2 regions of the Oerskovia sp. Root918 genome follow, and region 1 is predicted to be linked to the other one. Evidence: predicted binding sites of a transcription regulator. Region 1 holds the regulator's gene; the other holds the start of a gene.

Region 1 (9,127 bases):
GGAACCCGCGGCGCCAGCCGCGGTCCCAGGGCCCCCACCGGGCGACCAGGTCACGATCATCGGCGACTCGGTCACCCTCGCGAGCGCACCGGCGCTCGCGGCTGCACTGCCCGGGGTGCTCATCGACGGCGCGGTCTCCCGGCAGATGAAGGACGCCGGTGGGCTCGTGGACACGGTCCGGGCGGCCGGGAACCTGCGGCCCTACGTCGTGGTCTCGCTGGGCACGAACAGCACGGTCGACGCCGCGATGATGGACCGGGTCCTCGCGACGATCGGACCGGACCACACCGTGGTGCTCGTGACGGGGTACGCCGACAGGTCCTGGGTGCCCGTCGCCAACGCCGAGATGATCGGGGCCTCCCAGCGGTTCGGCAACGTCGTCGTCGCTGACTGGAGCGCGGCGATCGCGGCTCAGCCGACGCTCCTGGGGCCCGACGGCGTGCACCCGGCAGGGGAGGGGACCGCGCTCTACGCGAGCGTGGTCGCGGCCGGCCTCGCGCAGGCGGTCGCGCTCCGCGGCTGACCCTGCTGGCTCTGCGCAGCCCTGGTTCGCGCTGTCCGGACCGGTTACCTGCGGTGCGCGTGGGGGACACCCCGGGAGAACAGGTGCTCACGTCGCAGGTCCTCGACGTCACCCGCTGCTCCTGTGGCGGGAAACGTCCCGAAGCGTCATCGTTGATAGCGATCTGTGAAATGTTCGATCGTCACAGTCTGTTCACAGTGTGGCTTGCCGCACCCCGACGACCGAGGGATCCCGATGAGCGACAACACTGCAGGCGGGCCGCCGCCGGACGAGAACGAGCCCACGCCGCAGAACCCGTACGCGAGCACGCCCGACCCGGACGCCGCGCCGCCTCCCTCCGAGCCCGTGCAGCCCGTCACGCCTCCGGTGACCCCGCCCGCACAGCCCACGCCGCCGACCGCACCGCCGACCGCGCCGCCGGTCACGCCCCCGACAGCACCGCCCGTCGCCCCGCCCCCGTACGGGGCGCCGACCCCGCCCCCGGCCGCACCGCCCTACGGCGCACCGGCCGGAGGCCAGCCGCCCGTCGCTCCGCCCCCCGGCGGTGGCGGCTACCCGCCCCCCGGCGGTGGTGGCTATCCGCCCCCGGGTGGCGGCTACCCGCCTGCCGGGGGTGCGTACCCCCCTCCCGGCGGCGCGTACCCGCCTCCGGGGCAGCCCGCCTACGCGGGCGCCGCGCCCTTCGCGGTCGGTGACGCGATCGGATTCGGATGGAAGAAGTTCTGGGCGAACCCCTGGCCGTGGGTCCTCGCAGCGCTGATCTTCCTGCTGATCAACACGCTCTTCAGCTGGCTCACCGGCGGCTTCGAGCAGTTCTCGGACTATCGCACCGACGGGTTCACCGACACCAACATGTTCGAGGCCGTCGGGCTGAGTGTCGGCAGCGTGGTGCTGTCGATCATCGGCGCGATCATCGGTTACCTCATCACCGCCTTCTTCACCCGCGGGGCCCTCGACGAGTCGCAGGGGCGCAAACCCGACGTCGCGGCGTTCTTCGGGATCGGCAACGTGGTGAACGTCATCCTCGCGGCCTTCCTGGTCGGCATCATGGCAGCCGTCGGCACGATCCTCTGCGTCCTGCCCGGCCTGGCGGTCCTGCTCTTCTCGGCCTTCGTCTACTACTTCACGCTCGACAAGGAGCAGGACGCGATCACCGCGATCAAGTCGAGCTGGTCGCTCGTCGCGAAGAACTTCGGGTCGGTCTTCCTGCTGCTCCTCGCGCTCTTCGGCATCAACATCGTCGGGGCCCTCCTGTGCGGGATCGGCCTGCTGGTCACGCTCCCGCTGTCCTACATCGCGGTTGCCTACGCCTACCGCCGTCTGATCGGCGAGCAGCCGGTCTGACCGGAACAGCAGACCAAGGTCACCGGGCCCCGGTGCCGCTCTCGTGGAGCGGCGCCGGGGTCCGGCGCCATGTCGGGCGAGGTCGTGGGCGGGACCGGTGCGCCCAGCCCCCGGGCAGGGTGGCCCCGGGCGATCGCGACCGGCTAGCGTGAGGCGCCCGGTCCGTCACGAAGGGTCCGGTTCGACCGCAGAGAGGCCACGATGAGCGACCAGCACTCCTCCGACCAGGTTCCGGACTACGGGCAGTACGTCCCGCCGGCCGGCCAGGGCGGCGCCCCCGGCCCCCAGGGACATCCGGGCCAGAACGGCTATCCCGGTCAGCCCGGCGGCTACGGGCCGTCCGCCGGCCAGCAGCCGGGACAGCAGGGGCAGTACCCGCCGCCCGGACAGTTCGGGCAGTACCCGCCGCAGGGCCAGCCGGGACCGGCCCAGCCCCTCTCGCCGGCGGACACCAAGACGTGGGCCAGCCTGTCGCACCTCCTGGGCGGCATCCTCGGCTTCCTCGCGCCCCTCGTGATCTGGCTGGTCTTCCGTGAGCGCAGCTACGTCGTGGACGGCGAGGCCAAGAAGGCCCTCAACTTCCAGATCCTCGTGGCGATCGTGCTGGTCGGCGCGAACCTCGTGCTCCCCGGCCTCCTCGAGGGCCTCGTGATCTTCGGCGTGTGGGTCACGTCGCTCGTGTTCGGCGTCCTGAACTTCCAGGCCGTCGGCAAGGGCCAGGCGACCAGCTACCCGGTCGACGTGCGGATCGTGAAGTAGCTCAGTCGACCGTCACGAAGTCGATGAGCTCCTCGACCCGGCCCAGCAGGGACGGCTCGAGGTCGGCGTAGGTCCGCACGGTGCCGAGGATGCGCTGCCAGCCCCGGGCGACGTCGGCCTGCTCGGCCGCGGGCCACCCGAGCTCGCGCAGGATCCCGCGCTTCCACTCGGTACCCCGCTCGATCACGGGCCAGGTGGTCAGGCCGACGCGCTCGGGGCGCACGGCCTGCCACACGTCCACGTAGGGGTGGCCCAGCACCTTGACGGTGCCGGGGCGCACGCCTCGCAGCGCCTCGGCGACCAGGCGCGTCTCCTTGCTGCCCGGGACCAGGTGGTCGACCAGCACGCCCACCTTGCGCTCCGCCGTCGGGCTGAAGTCCTTGAGAGCTTCCGCGAGGTTGTCCACGCCGTCGAGGAGCTCGACCACGACGCCCTCGATGCGCAGGTCGTCGCCCCAGACCTTCTCGACGAGCTCGGCGTCGTGCTTGCCCTCGACCCAGATGCGCGAACCGCGGGCGACGCGGGCGCGGACGTCGGCGACCGCGCGCGAGCCCGACGCGGTGCGCGTGGGCGCGGCGGGGGCGCGCGAGGTCACGGGTGCCGTCAGCTCGACGGGCTCGCCGTCGACCCAGAAGCCGGGGCCCAGGGGGAAGGTGCGTGTCCGTCCCGCACGGTCCTCGAGGACGACGATGTGCATGCCGCCCGACTTCTCGACCCGTACCACCGCGCCGACCCAGCCGGTCTCGACGTCCTCGACGACGAGGCCGCGCTCGGCGGGCTGCGGACGCGAGACGGGGCGCCTGCGGTGGGGGACCGGGGCGGGGGTCGCGCTGGACAGGACGTCGGCACCGTAGCGATCGAAGCTCACCCGACTCACCCTAGGCGCTGGTCGGCCCCGGGCCCGGAAGGGGCGCGCGGCGACCCGTGAACCCCCGCCCGGCTCGCCGGGTGCCGTGGCGCGGGCCGTGGTACGACTGGCCGGTGAGCACTTCGAGCGGTCAGGCCGCGCCCGACCCCCAGCGATGGCGCGTCCTGGGGCTGTGTCTCGCGGTCGGCTTCATCACCATGCTCGACGTGTCGATCGTCAACGTCGCGCTCCCGTCGATCGAGAAGGCGCTCGACGCGGGCCCCACCGAGCTGCAGCTCATCGTCGCGGGCTACACCCTCGCGTTCGGTCTGGCCCTCGTCCCCGCGGGTCGCCTGGGCGACGCGGGCGGGCGTCGCACGCTGTTCATCGTCGGGCTCGTGGGCTTCGCGCTCACGAGCCTCGCAGCGGGCCTGGCGCCGAGCGACGAGTGGCTCGCGATCGCGAGGCTCCTGCAGGGGGCGAGCGCGGGACTGCTCAACCCGCAGGTCATCGGGCTCATCCAGCAGATGTTCTCGGGGTACGAGCGAGGCAAGGCGTTCGGCATGTTCGGCGCGACGATCGGCGTATCCACGGCCCTCGGGCCTCTCCTCGGCGGGTTGATCCTCCAGGTCGCGGGCGAGGAGAACGGGTGGCGGTGGATCTTCGGGATCAACGTCCCGATCATCGCGGTCGTCCTGCCGCTCGCGATCCGCTTCCTGCCCGCGTCGACGCGCAAGGCCGGCCCGCGCAAGCTCGATCCCGTGGGCCTGGTCCTCATCGCGGTCGCGACGGTCGCGGTCATGCTCCCGTTCGTCACGACGTCGGGCCAGGACGACGACCCGGGTCGCTGGTGGTGGCTCGCGGTCGGGGCGGCCGCGGTGGCAGCGACGGTGCTCTGGGAGCGGCGCTACCAGCGCACCACGGGTGCCCCCGTCCTGGACCCGCGGGTCCTGTCGCTCACGTCGTTCCGCAACGGCACGCTGCTGGGGATCACGTACTTCGCGGGCTTCACGGGGATCTTCCTCGTCGCGACGCTCTACCTGCAGAACGACCTGCACTTCACGCCCCTGCACGCGGGGCTCATCGGCATGCCGTTCGCGATCGCGTCGGGCGTCGCGTCGTGGCTCGCGGGGCGCGGCGTCGCGCGCTGGGGTCGGCCGCTCGTGGTGGCCGGGCTGGTCGTGGTGCTCGTGGGGCTCGCGGGCGTGATCCTCGCGATCCGTGTCACGGGCGACGACGTGTCGGCCGGAGGGTGGGCCATCGCTCTGACCATGATGGTCGCGGGGATCGGGAGCGGCACCGTCATTTCGCCCAACCAGACGCTGACCCTCGCACGGGTGCCGGTCGAGCTCGCGGGGGTCGCGGGGAGCATGCTCCAGCTCGGGCAGCGCGTGGGCTCGGCCATGGGCATCGCGGTGGTCCTCTCGACGTACTACTCGCTCAAGGCGGGCGGCTCGACGGGTGCGGTCGCCGCGAGCACCGCGATGCTCATCACGGTCGCGCTGGTCGCGGTCTCGCTCGTGGTCGCGGTCGTGGACCTGCGGGCGCGCCACGCGCAGGGCGCGCCTGAGGGCAAGGTGCCGTCCGCGACGTGAGCTCCGCCGTCGGGCAGGGCACGGCGTGCGCCGCGCGGTGCTGCCGGGCGAACGCACGAGGCCCGACGGCGGAGCGTGCGTGGTGTGGTCGGGTGCAGCACGCCCTCGCCGGGGACCCTTCCCGCAGACCCCGTGAGGAGGATGTGCACGGCGCCCGCCGGCCTCCCGCGACCGCGTAGAATTAGCACTCGACGGTAGAGAGTGCGAACGCGCGACGATCGGCAGGAGGTGGACATGAGCGAGGAACGACGGCTCGATGTGCTGCGTGCGATCGTCGAGGACTACGTCCTCACCAGGGAACCGGTGGGGTCGCGGGTCCTCGCCGAGCGGCACCGCCTGGGCGTGTCCCCGGCCACGATCCGCAACGACATGGCCGCCCTCGAGGAGGACGGCTACATCGCCCAGCCGCACACGTCGGCCGGACGCATCCCCACGGACAAGGGCTACCGCCTGTTCGTGGACAGGCTCTCGACGGTCAAGCCCCTGTCGTCGCCCGAGCGCCGGGCGATCGAGACCTTCCTGTCGGAGGCCGTCGACCTCGACGACGTCGTGGCGCGTGCCGGGCGTCTCCTCGCCCAGCTCACTGGTCAGGTCGCCGTGGTCCAGTACCCGTCGCTGCGCCGCTCCGGGCTGCGTCACCTCGAGCTCGTGCCGGTCGGTGACCGCCGCCTGCTCGTGGTGATCATCACGGACACGGGCCGCGTCGAGCAGCGCACGCTCGAGGTCGCCGCGGCCCCGGACGAGGCGACGCTCGCCGAGCTGCGCTCGCGGCTCAACGCGGTCGCCGCGGGCAAGCGTCTCGCGGAGCTCGGGCAGGGCTTCGCCGAGGTCGCCGAGCAGTTCCGCCCCGAGCACCAGGACCTGGCCCGCTCGCTCGCGCTGCTGGTCGAGGAGACCCTCTCGGAAGAGTCCGAGGAGCGCATCGTGCTGGCCGGCACCGCGAACCTGGCCCGGGTCGGGATGCGGTTCGAGCACGCGCTGCGGCCGGTCCTCGAGGCGCTCGAGGAACAAGTCGTGCTGCTCGGGTTGTTGACCGAGATGGCCGCGGAGTCCGGGGTGAGCGTGCGGATCGGTCACGAGACGCAGCTCGAGGGCCTCGCGGAGACCTCGGTCGTGACGAGCGGATACGGTAACGAGGGCGACTCGGTCGCGCTGATCGGTTCGATCGGACCGACCCGCATGGACTATCCAGGGACGATCGCCTCGGTCCGCGCCGTGGCGCGGTACCTGTCGCGCGTCCTGACTGCATGAGCATGGTTCTTGCGCCACCGGGTGCGGTGACCGGGCCCTCGGGCCCGGTACGTGCCGCGGGGCGTTGTCGGAAGTCGCCGATCCACCGTCGGCGTGCGCTAGTAGAGAGTGACCTGTGAGCGACTACTACGAGATCCTGGGCGTGCCCCGGGACGCGAGCCAGGACCAGATCAAGAAGGCCTACCGCAAGCTGGCCCGTGAGCTGCACCCTGACGTCGCGGGCGAGGCCGCCGAGGACAAGTTCAAGGACGTGTCCCGCGCGTACGAGGTCCTGTCCAACCCGGACAAGCGCCAGCAGTACGACCTCGGTTCGGACCCGTCCGCCGCCGGTGGCGGCATGGGCGGGGGCTTCGGCTTCCAGGACATCTTCGAGACGTTCTTCGGCGGGGGACAGGCGCAGTCCGGCCCCATCCCGCGCGCCCGCCGTGGCCAGGACTCCCTGGTCCGGCTCGACATCGACCTCTCGGAGGCGACCTTCGGGGCGCGCCGCGAGCTCCAGGTGGACACCGCGGTGGTCTGCGGGACGTGCAGCGGCTCGTGCTGTCGCCCCGGCACCTCGCCGCGCACCTGTGACGTCTGCAACGGGCGCGGCACGGTCCAGCGCGTGGCTCGCTCGTTCCTCGGCCAGGTCATGACGACCGCCCCGTGCGCCGCGTGCCAGGGCTTCGGCACCGTCATCCCCGAGCCGTGCGCCGAGTGCGCGGGCGAGGGGCGCGTGCGCAGCCGCCGCACCCTGACCGTGAACGTTCCCGCGGGCGTCGACACCGGGACGCGCATCAAGCTCACGTCCCAGGGCGAGGTCGGCCCGGCCGGCGGACCCGCGGGCGACCTGTACGTCGAGATCCGCGAGCGCAACCACGAGATCTTCGTGCGCCGCGGCGACGACCTGCACTGCACGCTCCAGGTCCCCATGACCGCCGCCGCGCTCGGCACGGTCCTCGAGCTCGAGACGCTCGACGGCCCGCAGGAGATCGACCTGCGCCCCGGCACGCAGCCCGGCCAGATCGTCACGCTCAAGAACCTCGGTGTCGGGCACCTGCACACGGGTGGTCGCGGCGACCTCAACGTGCACGTCGAGGTCCAGGTGCCCACGGGGCTCGACGACGAGCAGCAGGAGCTGCTGCGCTCGCTCGCCAAGGCCCGTGGCGAGGAACGCCCGGACCCGCGCCTGTCGGCCGCGCACCCGGGGGTCTTCTCCCGTCTGCGCGACAAGCTCTCGGGGCGCTGAGGCATGAGCGCACCGGTCTTCCTCGCCGAGGCGGGCGGCTCGTCGGACGGCGCGACCGCGAGCGGCCTCGCCGGGTACCCCGCGGGCTCGCTCTACGTGCTCGACGGCGCCGAGGGGCGCCACGCGGGCGTCGTCCAGCGGCGCGGGGTCGGTGAGCACGTCGACGTCGTCGACGGCGACGGGCTGCGGCTGCGGTGCGTCATCGAGCTCGTGGAGGCTGCCCAGGTCAGCCTGCGTGTCGAGGAGGTCGTGCAGGAGCCGGCGCCCGACGTCGTCGTGACCCTCGTCCAGGCACTCGCCAAGGGCGACCGGGACGAGATGGCGATCGAGGCCGCGACCGAGGTCGGGGCCGACGCCGTCGTCCCGTGGCAGGCCGAGCGCTCGATCGTCGTGTGGCGCGGGGACCGTGCCGCCAAGTCGCGGGCCCGCTGGCTCGCGACCGTGCGTGCCGCGACCAAGCAGGCCCGCCGTGCGCGCCTGCCGCGCGTCGACGTCGCGATCGACACGCGCGGGCTCGTCGAGCGCACGCGCGAGGTCGTCGCGTCGGGCGGCGCCGTGATCGTCCTGCACGAGGAGGCGAGCGCCCCGCTCGCCGAGGTGCCGCTGCCCGTCCCCGCGTCCGAGGACGGGTCCCGGGCGCCCGAGGTGCTCGTCGTCGTCGGGCCGGAGGGCGGCATCTCCGACCGCGAGGTCGAGGCCCTCACCGAGGCCGGCGCGCTGACCGCGCGGCTCGGGCCGCACGTGCTGCGCACGTCGACCGCCGGACCCGTCGCGATCGCGCTGCTCGTCCAGCGGCTCGGCCGCTGGGACGGGACGCCCGCGTGAGCGGACGCGCTCCGGAGCGTGCGGTCGCCGGGCTGTGGCCCGGTGACCGGGGGTAGCCTGCCGACATGACGAGCAACGACACCTCCCGGCCCACCGACCCGGACTGCCTGTTCTGCAAGATCGTCGCGGGGGAGATCCCCGCGACGGTCGTCGCCGCGACGGACCAGGCGGTCGCCTTCAAGGACATCAACCCCCAGGCCCCGCTGCACGTCCTCGTGGTGCCACGGGCGCACCACGGTGACATCGCGCAGCTCGCGGCCGCGGACCCCGAGCTGCTCTCGGGCGTCGTCGCGCTCGCGGACGCCGTGGCGAGCGAGCAGGCCGACGGCCAGTTCCGGCTCATCTTCAACTCGGGCCCGCGCGCAGGCCAGAGCGTCTTCCACGTCCACGGACACGTGATCGGCGGCAAGGAGCTGGGCTGGACCCCGGCCTGACCTCGTCACGACCCGCGGAGGGTGCCGGGCGCAGGACACACCCGCTCAGGGCGTAATTCGTCCTGACCCGTCGCCCTGCGCTCGTTACCATGGATGCACCACGAAATCTCCCCGACCTGCAGAAGGAGTGCTTCGGCGCAAGCCGGCTCATGCCATCCTCGACACCACCCTTGCCGCACGGCTCGTCGACGCCCGGCCCCGGAGGCTCCTCCCGCGACCCGGGGCGCGCGCGCTCCGAGCAGACGAACGGCACGGACGACCGAGGGGCGCCGGGCGCCCAGCACCCCAGCACACGGGTCGAGCACCGGATCGTCGTCCCGT
Region 2 (9,127 bases), on a different contig from region 1:
CCGCGGTGCGCTCATTGCGCGGGCCGCCGACCGCGCTCGCGGCCGCCTGACGACTCGTCACCCGACTCGTCACCGCCGCGCGCCCCGGTGCCACCCGCACCCCGGTGCGCGGCACGGACCGCCTTCCCGCGACCTGCGCGGCCCCTTCCGGGACGCCGCGCCCCGAACGACTTCCAAGGACTCTCATGTCGACGAACGAACCCCGTCAGACCAAGGCCGACCGCCGCGACGCGGCCCGTGCCGAGGCCCTCGCGCTGCGCGAGGCACAGGCCAAGCGCGACAAGCGCAACCGAGCGATCACGATCGGCGCCCTCGTGGGCGGCCTCGCGGTCCTCATCGGCGCCTTCCTCTGGGTGTTCATCCCCGCGATGAACCAGAAGGAGGCTCGCGTGACCGAGCCGCTCACCGGCGTCACCGCACCCGGCACGGCGACCGACACGGCCGGCATCTCCCTCGGCGCCGACGGCGTCGCCGGCACCAGCACCGACGGCGCGGTCGACGTCGGCGTGTACTTCGACTACATGTGCCCCATCTGCGGGCAGTTCGAGGAGATCAACGGCGCCTCGCTCGACCAGCTGCGCGAGGCCGGCGACGTGAACGTCGTGCTGCACCCCGTGGCGATCCTCGACCGCATGGCCAACGCCCAGCAGTTCTCGACGCGCTCGGCCGCTGCCGCCGCCTACATCGCCGAGCACGCTCCCGAGCAGCTCAACGCGTTCAACTCGGCGATGTTCGTCAATCAGCCCGAGGAGAACAAGGAGACGCTGACCGACCAGCAGATCGCCGAGATCGCCAAGACCGCGGGCGTCCCGGCCGACGTGGCCGACAAGATCGCCGCGGGGGACGCGGTCGACGAGTTCGGCGACTGGGTCGAGGGCGCGACCAACCTCGCGACGCAGAACCCGGACCTCGCCAACCCGCAGAGCGGTGGCTTCGGCACGCCGACCATCACGATCAACGGTGAGCGCTGGGACGGCAACTGGAGCGACCCGACGGCGCTCCAGGCCGCGGTCGAGGCAGCCAAGGGCTGACCCCGCCCCGCCGAGCGAGCGGCCGTCGTCGTGGCCCTGAGGGGACGGACGACGGCCGCGCGCCCGACACCCGGTAGGCTGTTCGCGCACCTCAGGGTGCCGCTGCCCGCGGGTGGCGTGCCGCCTTAGCTCAGCTGGTAGAGCACTCGCCTTGTAAGCGAAAGGTCGTCGGTTCGAACCCGACAGGCGGCTCCGTCAGGAACGACGAAGGCCGGCGCCTCGCAGCACGTGCTGCGAGGCGCCGGCCTTCGTCATGTCCGAGCAGGTGCTGTCCCGGGGTGCCTCTACTGCGACTGCACGGGCGTCAGCACGGGCACCTTGGGCTCGCGCAGGTCGCCCGAGGACTGACCCCGGAGCCGCCGCGTCGCCCACGGGTACACGTGCACCCGCACCCACTCGGCGTTCTGCCGGGCCCGGTCGAGGAGCGGGACCGGCGGGAGGGGAGACAACGGGTCGTCCCACGCGGCGTCGTCGGGCGCCTGGCCCAGGCCCACGAGCGCGGCCTGCGCGACGCGACGGTGCCCGTCCGGGGTCAGGTGGATGCGGTCCTCGGACCACATGCGCCAGTCGTGGAGCGACGCCATGCCCCACAGGTCCAGGACGTGCGCGCCGTGGCGGCGCGCGATCGACCAGATGTGGGTGTTGTAGACGCCCACCCGGCCGCGCGTGAGCCCCACGAGGGGTGACCCCGACGTGTCGAAGCCCGTGCCCAGGAGGACGTCGATGCCCTCGGCGCGCAGCCGGGCCACCGCGTGCTCGAGGTTGCGGGCCAGACGGTCGATGTCGGCCGCAGGGCGCAGGATGTCGTTGCCGCCACCGATGAGGCTCACCAGGTCGGGCTTGAGCGCGATCGCGGCCGGCACCTGCTCGGTCAGGATCGAGCGCAGGAGCCGACCGCGGATCGCGAGGTTGGCGTACTGGAGCGGGGCCTGGCCCGCGGCGCTGCGTCGCGTCGACAGGTGCCCTGCGAGGAGGTCGGCCCAGCCGCGCTGGCGGTCCGGGTCGTTCGGGTAGGGGTCCCAGAGTCCTTCCGTGAACGAGTCGCCGATCGCGACGTAGCTGGCCCATCGGGGCGTGTTCTCATCGTCCGGGTGCGAGGTGGTCACCGGTCCATTGTGTGACAACGGGCGCCGTGCGTCGCGTGACTTTCCTGCCCGACGGCGCCACCCGCCCGGTCAGGTGCCGCACCTCAGGCCGCAGGCAGCGTCCAGTCGACGGGCGCCGCGCCCTGGGCGACGAGCAGCTCGTTGACGCGCGAGAACGGCCGGGACCCGAAGAAGCCGCGGCGGGCCGAGAGCGGGCTGGGGTGCGCGCTCTCGACCACGGGCGTGCTGCCCAGGAGTGGCTTGAGCGTCGCGGCGTCGCGTCCCCAGAGGATCGCGACGAGCGGGCGGTCGCGCGCCACGAGCGCGCGGATCGCGGCCTCGGTGACTGGCTCCCAGCCCTTGCGACGGTGGGAGCCGGCGTCACCGTCGCCAACCGTCAGGACCCTGTTGAGCAGCATGACGCCCTGGTCGCTCCATGCGGACAGGTCGCCGTGCGCGGGCGTCGTGGAGCCCAGGTCGGTCGCCATCTCGGCGTAGATGTTCTGGAGCGAGCGCGGCACGGGACGCACGTGGGGCTGGACGGAGAACGACAGGCCCATGGCGTGGCCGGGCGTGGGGTAGGGGTCCTGACCGACGATCAGGACGCGCACGTCGGCGAGCGGTCGCTGGAAGGCCCGCAGGATGTCCGCCGGCGCAGGCTGGTACGGGCGCCCGGCCGCGGTCTCCGCGCGGAGGAAGTCGCCCACGGCGCGCAGCTGCGGCTCGACGGGGGCCAGGGCGGCCGCCCAGTCGGGGGCCATGATCTCGGCGAGCGGCCGTTGCGGGACGGCGGCCGAGGGGTTGTCGAGGGAGTCGGCAGGGGCGGGCGTCGCGGAGCTGTTCACGCGGCGAGAGTACGCGAGCCGTTGAATGACACCCCTGTCGTTCGCGCGTAGGCTGGAGGTGCCCAGGTCCCCGCCGCTCGCCGGTGCCGGACGCCCCGACGAGTGAGGAACTGCCCATGAGCGAAGCGTTCGCCGACACGGAGCACCTCGTCGCCGCATCCCTGGACGAGGCCGGGACGGAGACGGGGACCGGTTCCGGCCTCTCCGAGCGCGACCAGCAGATCCTCGCGTTCGAGCGTCAGTGGTGGAAGTACGCGGGCGCCAAGGAGCAGGCGGTCCGCGAGCTCTTCGACATGACGGCGACGCGTTATTACCAGGCGCTCAACGCCCTGATCGACTCCCCTGAGGCTCTCGCTCACGACCCCATGCTCGTCAAGCGTCTGCGCCGGATGCGCTCCACGCGTCAGCGCGCCCGCTCCGCCCGCCGACTCGGCGACGTTTAACCTGCCGGGCGAGACGGGCTACCCTGTCGGCGTGAGCAAGAGCGATTACCCCTACGCGCCCGACGAGTTCGACGTCCCCGCGCCCGAGGGCGCGCCCGTCGGGGTGTACCGCGCTCCGCGGAGCACGTGGAGCAAGACGTGGCCGTTCCTGCTCGTCGCCGGGATCTTCGCCGTGGTCGGGATCGGCGGCGTCTACGCGGTCTCCGGCGGGTTCGGCGGAGGGACGCCCGAGGCCGACGCGAAGCCACCGGCAGCGTCGGTCCCCGCCGAGGACCCTGCAGCCGGGGACCCGTCGACCGAGGAGACCCCGGTCGAGGAGGAACCGGTGACCGAGGAGACCCCGGTCGAGGAGGAGCCGCCCGCGGACCCCGCGACCGACATCGACGCCCTGCTGGCAGCAGCCGACAAGGGAGCGTTCGTCCGCGTCCTCAACGACAAGGGGCCCGAGGGCGAGTCCCGCGTCGGCAAGGGGGCCCTGGACGCCAAGGGGTTCACCAAGGTCGAGTTCGCGGCCTACCCCGGCGACTCGGGCGTCACGGCCAACTCGATCTGGTACGCCGCGGACCGCAAGGAGACGGCGATGGCGGTCGCCGCGGTCCTGGGCATCCCGGCGGAGCAGGTCACGCAGGTGGACGTCCGTGAGGGCGACGTCCTCGTGATCGTGAAGTCAGCGCTGACGGTCGCCCCCTGAGACGTCGCGGATCCGTCGCGCGCGGGTCCACGGCATCGTCCCGCCGGGTGACCGACCACCTCGCCACCGGCGGTCGCCGTCCCCCTTCCTGCGCGTCCTCGCAGGGGCCGCATCGCGCGCACCGGTGACGGAGCGCACCACGCGGGCTAGGCTCGGAGGCACCGAGGGCGGTGGTCGCCCGCGGGCGACCCGCGGCACGCATGCGCCGCACGCGAGGAGACGTTCCATGGCCCAGGGCACCGTCAAGTGGTTCAACGCCGAGAAGGGGTTCGGGTTCATCACCCCCGACTCGGGCGGTCAGGACCTCTTCGTCCACTTCAGCGCGATCCAGAACGACGGCTACCGCACCCTCGACGAGGGGCAGGCCGTCGAGTACGAGCCGGGGCAGGGCCAGAAGGGCCCGCAGGCCGAACAGGTGCGCCCGCTCTGAACGCCGTGACCCCGGCGCGGCACCTGACCGAGGTGGACGTCGTCGTCGTCGGATCCGGGCCGAACGGCCTCGCCGCGGCGGTGACGTGCGCCAGGGCGGGCCTGTCCGTCAGGGTCCTGGAGGCGCAGCCCACGGTCGGGGGCGGGTCCCGCACCCTGGACCTGGGTCTGGCCGACGGCATGGTCCACGACATCTGTTCCGCCGTGCACCCCATGGCGTGGGCATCGCCGTTCTTCCAGGCGTTCGACCTGCCCTCGCGCGGCGTCGAGCTGCTCGTCCCCGACGTCTCGTACGCCCAGCCGCTGCCGGGCGGTCGCGCGGGGATCGCCTACCGCGACCTCGACCGGACGGTCGACGGGCTGGGTGTCGACGGCGCCGCATGGCGTTCGCTCGTCGGCTCGCTGTCCCGGAACACGGGACATGCGGTCGCGACCGCTCTGGGCGACAAGCGGAGCATCCCCGCGGGGCTCCTCCCACGTGGGGTGCCGACCGCGGCCCGGTTCGGCCTCGGTGTGCTCGAGCAGGGCACCCGGGCCTGGGACCGGCGCTTCGTGGGGGACGTCGCGCCCGCACTCTTCACAGGGGTCGCGGCGCACGGGATCGCGCCCATGCCGTCGCTGGCCTCGGCAGGGGTCGCGATGCTGCTCGCGTCGCTCGCGCACACCGAGGGCGGCTGGCCGGTCCCTCGCGGCGGCTCGGGGGCGATCGTGACCGCACTGGTCGCGGACCTGGAGGCGCACGGCGGCGAGGTGGTCACCGATCATCCCGTGCGCTCGGAGTCGGACCTTCCCCCGGCCCGGGCCGTCATCTTCGACACGACGCCCCGCACCGTGGTCGAGGTGTTCGGTTCCCGTCTCACCGGACGCGCCGCCAGGGCGCTCACGGCGTTCCCCTACGGCAACGCGGCCGCCAAGGTCGACTTCGTGCTGCGTGGTCCTGTGCCGTGGCAGAACGTCCAGGTCGGGCTCGCCGGGACCGTTCACGTGGGCGGCACACGCGCCGAGATGGCCGCCGCGGAGGCCGCGGTCGAGGCCGGCCGCCACGCCGAGCGGCCCATGGTCCTCGTGAGCGACCCGAGCGTCGTCGATCCCTCACGGAGGGTCGGCGACCTGCGACCGCTGTGGACGTACGCACACGTCCCGGCCGGGTCCACGCTCGACGTCACCGAGGCGATCACCGCCCAGATCGAACGCTTCGCCCCCGGCTTCCGCGACGTCGTCGTGACCTCGCGGTGCGTGCCCGCGGCGCGCATGAGCGAGCACAACGCCAACTACGTGGGCGGGGACATCGCGGCGGGGGCCGTCAGCATGTGGCGCGTCCTCGCGCGCCCGACCGCGCGCCTCGACCCGTACGCGACGGGTCTCGACGGGGTCTACCTCTGCTCGGCCTCGACCCCGCCGGGACCCGGTGTCCACGGGCTCGGCGGTTGGTACGCGGCCCAGCGCGTCCTGCGCCGGGAGTTCGACGTCCCGCACCTGCCGGCCCTGGCGCCCTGACGGCAGGGGCCACCGGGGCGGGTGAGCGCGCACGCCTCGCGGCCGGACGTGGCCCGGTTCAGGGAGCCAGCGCTTCAGCCGCCTCGATGCGCCGGTCCTCGAGCTCGATCAGGGTCAGCACCACGAGCGACGAGCTCCACGTGAGCGGTGCGACCGCCGCGGGGGAGCCGTCGGCGAGGACCTTCTCGGGGATCGCGCCGGAGGCCGTCCGGTGCGCCGCGAGCCAGTCGAGCCAGCTCTCGGCGGCCTCGTCCTCGCCGATCGAGGCGCCCGCGAGGGCGAACAGCGCGGTCTGGGGCGTCCAGGAGACGCCGTCGGTGCGCCACCCTGCCCCCGGAGCCACGCCCCCGGCCGGCCGGAGCATCGACATGACCGAGGAGCGCCAGGCGTCCTCGGCCCCGCTGAGCGCCGTGGGCTGGAACGGGGGGAGCGTGAACGTGGTCGCGGCGTCCTGCGCCCCGCCCGACACGGCGCGCGGGTAGCCCTGGGAACCGAACCGGTCCTCGATCGCGGTCCGCAGGCGCACCGCCGCGCTCGCCGCGTCGGCCGCACGGTCCCACTGCTCGCCGTCGCGGTAGAACGCCATGGCCCCCTCGAGCCCGGCGAGCAGGGGCGCGGCGGTCCCGAGGGTCAGGTCGGTCGGGTGCACCTCCCAGTAGTCGCTCGACGGGGGAGGCAGGCCGGTGTCGTCGTCGACCAGGGCGAGCACGTGCGCGGTCGAGGCGTCGACGAGCGGGGCGAGGCGCTCGCGCGCGTCCGCCCGGTCCTCGGGGTCCTCGATCTCGTCGAGCACGGTCCAGGCCGACCACAGGGCCCACCCGTTCCCGTCCGACTGGATCCCGCGGTCGTCGGGGACCCCGGAGGCGTCGGGGAGGTAGCGGGCGTGGAACGAGCCGTCGGGCTCCTGGACCGAGCGCAGGAAGTCGAGCACGCGCAAGGCGTCGTCGACGTGGCCGGTCCGCGCGTACGCGGCCGCGGTGAACGACGAGTCGCGCGGCCACACGAAGCGCCAGCGCGGGGACGCGGCGGCGAGCGAGGCACCGTTCTCGAGCGTCAGGGCGTGCAGGTCGAGCAGGGCGTCCTCGCCGAGCCCCGCGAAGCGGGTGCCGGCGCCCGGGACCCGGCCGTCGGCGAGCCACGCCCTGGAGGAGGCCGCGGCGCGCTCGGCGCCCGCGGCGTCGAGCAGCGAGCCGGCGGTCACGGGGGAGCCCGCGACCTGGCTGAGCCGGTTCACCTCGCCGTCGGCGGGGTCGATGCCGGCGGTGAGCCAGGCGGGGTCGAGGGCTGCGGGGTCGAGGACCCTGCTGCCCTCGAGGTAGGTGGCGTCCATGCCCGCGGGAAGCCGCAGGAGGGTGCCGGGACCTGCGGTCGCGACGCCGTCCTGGTACAGGTCGATCCGGACGTCGGTCGGCTGCGGGGACGGGGTGGCTCCGGCCGTCACGAGCACCACGACGGGGGCGATCGCCGCTCCCAGCACCGCCAGTCGCCACCTCTTTGTCGCGAAACTCACACTGGGCATCCTAGGACGAGCCGGACGTGCGTCGTTCCGCTGGGGGCGATAGCGACCGAACGGCCTTGCACTCGCACCGGCAGAGTGCCAATAATGGCGTTAGCACTCTCGTCATGAGAGTGACAGTTTTCTCTGGTCGTCAGGTGAGGCCCGCGAGTCGGCGTGACAGGAACGTCGTCGTGCGCGAGCCGTCCGTCGCGGGCGCCGACCGACCGTCACACGCCACCAGCGGAGGATCAATCCCCATGGCAAAGATCATCGCCTTCAACGAGGAGGCACGTCGCGGGATGGAGCGCGGGCTCAACGTCCTCGCCGACACCGTGAAGGTCACGCTCGGCCCCAAGGGCCGCAACGTCGTCCTCGACAAGAAGTGGGGCGCGCCCACCATCACCAACGATGGTGTGAGCATCGCCAAGGAGATCGAGCTCGACGACCCGTACGAGAAGATCGGTGCGGAGCTCGTCAAGGAGGTCGCCAAGAAGACCGACGACGTCGCGGGTGACGGCACCACCACCGCGACCGTGCTCGCCCAGGCGCTCGTGCGCGAGGGCCTGCGCAACGTCGCGGCCGGGTCCAACCCGATCGCCCTCAAGCGCGGCATCGAGAAGGCTGTCGAGGCCGTGACGGCCCAGCTGCTCGTCGCCGCCAAGGACATCGAGACCAAGGAAGAGATCGCCGCCACGGCCGCGATCTCGGCCGGTGACCCCGCGATCGGCGAGCTCATCGCCGAGGCCCTCGACAAGGTGGGCAAGGAAGGCGTCATCACCGTCGAGGAGTCGAACACGTTCGGCCTCGAGCTCGAGCTCACCGAGGGCATGCGTTTCGACAAGGGCTTCCTGGCCCGCTACTTCGAGACCGACCCCGAGCGTCAGGAAGCGGTCCTCGAGGACCCGTACGTCCTGATCGTCGAGTCGAAGATCTCGAACGTCAAGGACCTGCTGCCGCTGCTCGACCAGGTCATGAAGGCCGGCCGCAGCCTCCTCATCATCGCCGAGGACGTCGAGGGCGAGGCCCTGGCCACCCTCGTGCTGAACAAGATCCGTGGCACCTTCAAGTCCGTCGCCGTCAAGGCTCCGGGCTTCGGCGACCGCCGCAAGGCCATGCTGCAGGACATCGCGATCCTCACGGGTGGCCAGGTCATCTCCGAGACGGTCGGCCTCAAGCTGGAGACCGCGACCCTCGACCTGCTCGGCCAGGCTCGCAAGGTCGTCGTCACCAAGGACGAGACCACGATCGTCGAGGGTGCCGGCGACGCCGACCTCATCGCAGGTCGCGTGAACCAGATCCGTTCCGAGATCGAGAAGTCGGACTCCGACTACGACCGCGAGAAGCTCCAGGAGCGCCTCGCCAAGCTCGCCGGTGGTGTCGCTGTCATCAAGGCCGGCGCCGCGACCGAGGTGGAGCTCAAGGAGCGCAAGCACCGCATCGAGGACGCCGTCCGCAACGCGAAGGCTGCCGTCGAGGAGGGCATCGTCGCCGGTGGTGGCGTGGCTCTCATCCAGGCCGGCGCCGTCGCGTTCGAGACCGCTGCGATCACCGACCTGGTCGGCGACGAGGCGACCGGCGCGCAGATCGTGCGCGCCGCGATCGACGCCC

Evidence for each region. The regulator HrcA, encoded in region 1, represses chaperone genes, less so after heat shock. The targets are predictions, from matches to a motif close to TTNGCACTCGNNNNNNNCGAGTGCNAA.
Region 2: the regulator HrcA is predicted to act here: its motif matches at 7,596-7,622, upstream of groL (chaperonin GroEL).

Annotation. Positions count from the first base shown of each region.
Region 1 is NZ_LMJG01000013.1:341,757-350,883, forward strand. Features, by position in the region: gene ASE27_RS12685 (acyltransferase family protein) at 1-523, shown strand, start outside; gene ASE27_RS12690 (hypothetical protein) at 758-1,867, shown strand; gene ASE27_RS12695 (DUF4870 domain-containing protein) at 2,069-2,626, shown strand; gene ASE27_RS12700 (DUF3097 domain-containing protein) at 2,628-3,494, opposite strand; gene ASE27_RS12705 (MFS transporter) at 3,608-5,068, shown strand; gene hrcA (heat-inducible transcriptional repressor HrcA) at 5,303-6,319, shown strand; gene dnaJ (molecular chaperone DnaJ) at 6,435-7,547, shown strand; gene ASE27_RS12720 (16S rRNA (uracil(1498)-N(3))-methyltransferase) at 7,551-8,372, shown strand; gene ASE27_RS12725 (histidine triad nucleotide-binding protein) at 8,438-8,806, shown strand.
Region 2 is NZ_LMJG01000001.1:534,039-543,165, forward strand. Features, by position in the region: gene ASE27_RS02345 (hypothetical protein) at 1-50, shown strand, start outside; gene ASE27_RS02350 (DsbA family protein) at 186-1,031, shown strand; tRNA gene ASE27_RS02355 (tRNA-Thr) at 1,151-1,223, shown strand; gene ASE27_RS02360 (SGNH/GDSL hydrolase family protein) at 1,316-2,137, opposite strand; gene ASE27_RS02365 (uracil-DNA glycosylase) at 2,221-2,961, opposite strand; gene ASE27_RS02370 (DUF3263 domain-containing protein) at 3,078-3,404, shown strand; gene ASE27_RS02375 (LytR C-terminal domain-containing protein) at 3,436-4,095, shown strand; gene ASE27_RS02380 (cold-shock protein) at 4,322-4,525, shown strand; gene ASE27_RS02385 (NAD(P)/FAD-dependent oxidoreductase) at 4,531-6,021, shown strand; gene ASE27_RS02390 (glycoside hydrolase family 15) at 6,080-7,540, opposite strand; gene groL (chaperonin GroEL) at 7,777-9,127, shown strand, end outside.